DNA from 2 places in the Candidatus Pelagibacter sp. HIMB1485 genome. Region 1 is predicted to be linked to the other one. Evidence: riboswitches for the same ligand, from Rfam matches in the RefSeq annotation. Region 1 holds a riboswitch; the other holds the start of a gene.
What was found. A riboswitch is a leader RNA that binds a small molecule or an ion and turns the genes downstream of it on or off. The one in region 1 is predicted to bind glycine.
Positions count from the first base shown of each region.

Region 2: linked by a shared signal. The riboswitch ahead of ACTTA4_RS02040 (malate synthase G) and the one ahead of gcvT (glycine cleavage system aminomethyltransferase GcvT) in region 1 are both predicted to bind glycine.

Region 1 is NZ_JBNAIN010000002.1:603,757-607,193, forward strand. It holds gene ACTTA4_RS05590 (allophanate hydrolase subunit 1) at 1-5, shown strand, start outside; gene ACTTA4_RS05595 (biotin-dependent carboxyltransferase family protein) at 1-936, shown strand, start outside; gene ACTTA4_RS05600 (DMT family transporter) at 936-1,808, shown strand; glycine riboswitch at 1,840-1,929, shown strand; gene gcvT (glycine cleavage system aminomethyltransferase GcvT) at 2,008-3,111, shown strand; gene gcvH (glycine cleavage system protein GcvH) at 3,108-3,437, shown strand, end outside.
Region 2 is NZ_JBNAIN010000001.1:382,871-386,307, forward strand. It holds gene ACTTA4_RS02040 (malate synthase G) at 1-1,359, opposite strand, end outside; glycine riboswitch at 1,439-1,526, opposite strand; gene ACTTA4_RS02045 (acetyl-CoA carboxylase carboxyltransferase subunit alpha) at 1,631-2,725, shown strand; gene secA (preprotein translocase subunit SecA) at 2,729-3,437, opposite strand, start outside.

The DNA.
Region 1 (3,437 bases):
AATAATTTTGAAATTATAAGAGCTGGAGTAAATACAACCTTTCAGGACCAAGGAAGAAATAATTTATATCATATAGGAATTCCATTTAGCGGAGCAATGGATAATAGAAATTATAGTTTAGCTAACAAGCTGGTAGGTAATAAATTAAATTCTCCAATTATAGAATTTGCATACCAAGGACCACATATAAAATATTTAGGAGAAAAAATTAATATAGCAGTTACAGGTGATATTGTTTTTAAAATTATTAAAAATGGCACAGAAATTGATGGTAATTGTTATGAGAGTTATCAAATTGAAAGTGGAGATGAGATTAATCTAATCTCAACAAATAAATCAGTTTATGGATATTTAGCATTTGGTGGAGAATTAGATTTAAAATTTCAATGGAATAGTTGTTCGATAAATACCAAGGCAAATATTGGATCAAATAATGGAAAAAAATTAGAGAACGGTCAAAAAGTAAATATCTTAAATATTAATTCAGACCAAAGTAAAAAAAAGACTAATTATATAAATTCTAAAGTTGAAAATATTAGAGTAATAAAAGGACCAAACTTTGATTATTTTTCTGAGGAAGGAAAAAAGATATTTTTTGAAAAAGAATTTTCTGTATCAAAACTTTCAGACAGAATGGGAATGAGGTTAGAAGGTCCAAAAATTGAAAATATTGTAAATACCAATATTAAATCAGAAGGTTTGTTAAAAGGGGTCATTCAGGTACCAGCAGATGGAAACCCAATTATCATGCTTTCAGACCACGGAACCATAGGAGGGTATCCAAAAATTGGTGTAGTAGCTAGTGTTGATTATGATCGTTTAGTACAAATATCACCTGGCTCAAAAATCAAATTTAAAGAGATAAATTTATCTAATGCTGAAACTTTGTTTAAATTATATGAGATGGACACTCTGAACTTACTTAATCAAATATAATGAATATTATTAGAAAACTTCCTGGACCCTTCTTAGTATTTCTAGGTGCATGTAGTCTTAGTTTTGGAGGTTTGATTGTTAAGTCATTTGAAGGAGCAACTCTTTGGCAAATATTATTTTGGAGAACAGTATTCTTCCTAATTGTTATTAGCTTGTATTTAACTTTAACTTATAAGAAACAAGTATTTAGATCCTTTTATAATTTAGGATTTCCTGGTTTCTTTGGTGGATTTATTTTATCACTTGGTTTTAGTGGTTATGTGTTCGCGATGTATAACACAACAGTTGCTAATGCTAATTTTATTATTCAAACACAAACAATTTTTTTAGCAATATTTGGTTACTTTTTTTTAAAAGAAAAAATTTCAACAATTACTCTTACTTCAATAATTCTTGCAATTTCAGGAATACTTTTAATGGTTGGAAGTTCTTTATCTCCAGGTCAAATGTCTGGAAATATTGCAGCTTTCATAATGCCAATATCCTTTGCTACATTAATTTTGGTAGTAAGAAAATATCCAACTGTTGATATGGTTCCTGCTCAATTTGTTGCAGGTGTTTTTGCGTTGTTAATAGGTTTCCTAATGTCAGAAAAAATAATGATATCTCCTAATGATATTTTTTTAGGATTTTTAGCTGGGTTTTTACAATTAGGATTAGGTTTTATATTTATTACTATTGGTGCTCAACGAACGCCATCAGCAATGGTTGGAATCATAATGCTAACAGAAGCTGTACTAGGTCCTTTATGGGCATGGATGTTTATAAATGAACAACCACCTTTCATTGTTATAATTGGAGGATCAATAGTTATTTTTGCAGTTTTACTTCAATTTTACAATTTATATACCTCAGAAAAAAAAGCGATCTAATAACATTTGACATTAAACCGTATTTATTAGAATATTTGTTAACGGGAGAGATCACAAACTTTGTGACACCGAAGGAGCAACCGCCCAGGAAACTCTCAGGTAAAAGGACCGTATTATATTAACTCTGGAAAGAGATTGAGTTCTCGCCGAAGGAGTAAAACTCTCAGGCAAAAATACAGATGGGTACGACAGAGTTAGTATGGGAAAAAAAACATCTTTAAACAAACTTCATCAAGATAACCAAGCTAAATTTGTGGAATTTGCTGGATATGAAATGCCCATACAATACAGTAAAGGGATTGTTGAAGAGCATAAATTCACAAGATCAAATGCAGGTATTTTTGATGTGTCTCATATGGGTCAATTATTTATTCATGGTGGAGAGGACTTAACTGCTGATCTTGAAAAAATTTTTCCACTTGATTTAAAAAATTTGAAACAAAACTGTTCTAAATATAGTTTTTTAATGAACGATAGTGCTGGAATTCATGATGATTTGATAATCACTAAAATTGAAAAAGGATATTTAATTATTTTAAACGCAGCATGCAAAGATAATGATTTTAAAATTTTATCAAATTTACTAAAAAACAAATATGAAATGGTTCTTGATGATCAACGATCATTAATTGCAATTCAAGGTCCAAAGTCAGTTGAGATTTTAAATGACATAATAGAAGGTGTTGAAAAACTTAATTTTATGACAGGGAACTGGTTTGATTATAAAGATCAAAAAGCTTTTGTTACAAGGTCTGGTTATACTGGAGAGGATGGTTTTGAAGTATCTATTAATAACGATTTAGCTGAAGGATTTACTCAGAATTTGATGGAAAAAGGAGCACAACTTATAGGACTTGGGGCAAGAGATACCTTGAGATTAGAGGCTGGATTGTGCTTATATGGACATGAACTTGATACTGAAAAAACACCAATTGAAGCAAACTTAAAGTGGGCGATTTCTAAAGAGAGAGTTTCAAATGGTGGATTTGTTGGTTCTGATAAAATTATGAAAGAAATACAAGAAGGTACCTCTAAAATTAGAATTGGGATTAAGCCAGAAGGAAGATTGATTGCTAGAGAAAAAACTAAAATCTTTGATGAGTCAGAAAAACTTATTGGCGAGGTTACCAGTGGAACTTTTGGTCCGAGTGTAAATGGCCCAATAGCAATGGGCTACATTGATAAAGAGTTTTCTAAAGTCGATACAAAAATTTTACTTGAAGTAAGAGGAAAAAAACATCCTGCAAGTGTTTGTGGGTTACCATTTTATAAAAAAAGTTACGTGAAAGGAGCAAACAAATGAGTGAAGTTAAATTTTCAAAAGAGCACGAGTGGATTACAGTGGAAGGCGATGTTGCTACCATTGGAATTACAAAACATGCAACAGAAATGTTAGGAGATATTGTTTTTGCTGAGTTACCTGAAAAAGGTTCAAGCGTTGAAAAAGACGGAACAGCAGGAGTTGTTGAGTCAACTAAAGCTGCAAGTGATGTTTATACTCCAGTAAGTGGTGAAGTAGTAGATACCAACCAAGCCATAGTAGATGATCCTGCTAAGATTAACGAAGACCCTGAGGGATCAGCTTGGTTTTTTAAACTTAAATTAAAAGATAGTTCAGAAATGGACAGC
Region 2 (3,437 bases), on a different contig from region 1:
ACCTGTATTTATAAAGAAAACTCTATTTTTTAACGATCTAATGCACTCTTTTAAATTAGCTGAAGTTCTTCTTTCTTCATCCATTATTCCAATCTTGCAGGTATATTTTGGCAAACCTAAAACTTCTTCAACTTTTGAGAAAAGCAAATCAGTAAATGCAGTTTCATCTGGTCCATGCATTTTTGGTTTAACGATATAAATAGAACCAGTTCTTGAATTAGTTTTTTTCTTAATATCATGAAGGGCTGCAGCTGTAGTAATGAATGCATCCATTATTCCTTCTGGAACTTCACTACCATCTTTTAAAATTATTGATGGATTAGTCATTAAGTGACCAACATTTCTAACTAGCAGCAAACTTCTTCCATGAAGCTTTAAACCTTTTCCATCTTTTGAAATATAGCTTCTATTAGGATTAAGTTTTCTTTCATATAATTTTCCTTCTTTTTCAAATTTTGATTTTAGATCACCTTTCATCAGACCTAGCCAATTTCTATAACAAACAATTTTATCTTCTGCATCTACAGCAGCTACACTATCTTCGTTATCACATATAGTTGACACCGCAGATTCTAAAATTATGTCACTAATCCCAGCATGATCTTGTTGAGCTGCAAAAGCTCTTGAGTCTTTTAAAATTTCTATATGTAAATTGTTATTTTTTAAAATTATAGCAGACGGGTTGTCAGCTTCACCCCTATGGCCAATAAACTTATTCTCATCTAACAAATCATAAATATCAGCACCTTTTAAAGCTTTAAATTTTCCATACTTAACCGCAAAACTTGTAATTTTTTGCCAACTCAATCCTGCTAATGGAAAATATTTATCTAAAAAATCTCTTCCATATTTTATTACCATCTCACCTCTTAATGGGTCGTATCTTTCAGATACACTATCTTCTGATTGTTCAATTACATCTGTTCCATACAGACTATCGTACAAGCTCATCCATCTAGCATTAGCAGCATTTAATGCATATCTCGCATTCATTACTGGTACAACAAGTTGAGGTCCAGCAATACTTGTTATTTCCTCATCAACATTTTGAGTTGATATTTCAAAATCGTCACCTTCTTCTTTCAAATAACCAATTTCTGTTAAAAATTTTTTATATTCTGACAAATTAAATTCATTTCCCTTATTTTTTATATGCCAATTGTCTATTTGTTTTTGTAAGTCTTCTCTAAATTTTATTAATTCTTTATTTTTAGGTGCTAATTCATTGACTGTTTTCTCGAACCCTAACCAAAAATTATCAACAGATAGATCTGTTTCTTTTAATAGCTCGTCGCTAATAAATTGAGAAAGTTTTTCAGATACTTTTAAAGTATTTATATTTATATATTTTTCTTGCATATCACCTAAATTACCCCATCTGTATTTTTGCCTGAGAGTTTTGCTCCTTCGGCGGAATTAATTCTCTTTCCAGAGTGTTATGCAACTATCGGTCCTTTTTACCTGAGAGTTTCCGGGGTGGTTGCTCCTTCGGTGCTAAATCTATTAGTCTCTCCCGACAGCAAAATATGTATCTTCTTCTAGAAAAGAGTCAATTAATAACAATTACACTTTAAATTAAATATCATTTTATTGCCTTTTTTATGAATTAACCATCCGCTATAACCATATTATGAAAAATTATCTTAATTTTGAAACTGAGATTAAAGATTTAGAGACAGAATTGGAAAAATTAAAAGATCCCTATAATCAAGAGGGATTGTCAGAAGTAGATACGCAAAAAATTTCAAAAACACAAGTTGAGTTAGATCAAAAATTAAATGATATATATTCAAACCTAGATCCATGGCAAACCACCATGGTTGCAAGACATGAAGACAGACCAAAGTCTAAATTTTTCATAGATAATTTATTCGAAGATTTTATTTCTCTATCTGGAGACCGTTATTATGGCGAAGATAAATCTGTACTTACAGGTTTTGCAAAATTCAATGGTTATTCGGTTTTGGTTATTGGCCAAGAAAAGGGTGATGATTTAGATAGTAGAATCGAAAGAAATTTTGGGATGATGCGACCTGAGGGTTATAGAAAAACTATTCGATTAATGAATTTAGCAAATAAATTTAAAATTCCAATTATCTCTTTTATAGATACGCCAGGCGCTTATCCTGGTGTAGGTGCAGAGGAAAGAGGTCAAGCTGAGGCAATAGCAAAATCAATTGAATGTTGCATGGAACTTAAGGTGCCAACTATTGCAATAATTATAGGTGAAGGTGGCTCAGGTGGTGCGATTGCATTAGCATCGTCTAACAAAGTTATCATGCTAGAAAATGCTATTTATTCAGTTATATCTCCTGAAGGCTGTGCAACTATATTGTGGAGAGATCCAAAAAAAATGCTTGATGCAGCAAAAGCAATGAAGCTTTCTGCAAAAGATTTATTTAAATTAAAAGTTATTGATGAAATAATCCCAGAACCTTTAGGTGGTGCTCACAGGGATAGAGACCTGATATTAGACAATGTTAGAAAATCTATTTCTAAAAATTTAGATCAATATAAAGAAATGACGTCAGAAGATATAACGAATGAAAGAAAAAATAAATTTTTAAAAATTGGAAGAAATGATGGTTTTATGAACAATGTAGAAGATTTAAGCAATTTGATTATTAAGAAAAATAATTTTGATAATATTTTCAAATCAAAAAAATTATTATTTGGTATTGGTGCAGGTTTATTATTTTTAGTTTCCTTATTTTTTCTTTTTTAAGAATTACAAAGCTCCATGGCAATGTTTAAACTTCTTGCCTGATCCACAGAAGCAAGGTTCATTTCTTCCCATTTTTTTGGTTTGTGGTTTTGGATTTACTCTTTCCTCATTGGAAGGTCTTTCTTCTGTTATAACTTTTAAATTCATTAAAATTGTAACGTAGTCTAACTTTAGTTTTTCTAATAAATTTGAAAATAAATCAAAAGCTTCTTTTTTATATTCAACTAAAGGATCTCTTTGACCGTAAGATCTTAATCCAATTACTTGTCTAAGTTGTTCTAAATATTGTATATGTGATTTCCAATTCAAATCTATTGTTTGCAAAAATATTCTTTTTTCAATTTCTTTGGCATGCTGCTCGTTTAGAACTTTAATTCTTTCATTACGTGTCTCATTAAATTTTGAAGATATTTGCTCTTTTAGTTCATTATCTTTTGCAGAAATCAAACTTTCAAGTTCAGTATCATTAAAACTTTTCCCAACAATTTGCCTAACTTTGTTGTTAAATTCATTACTTTTTGGATTAGATAAATTTTGAATTTTTAATTTTATCAAATCTTCTGATATTTCTTTTAAAAATTCGTCGGAATAATCGAAAATATTTTCACTATTCATTGCGTTCTTTCTTTGAGAAAACACAACATGTCTTTGGTCATTCAAAACATTATCAAATTTGATAAGTGTTTTTCTGATATCAAAATTTCTGGCTTCA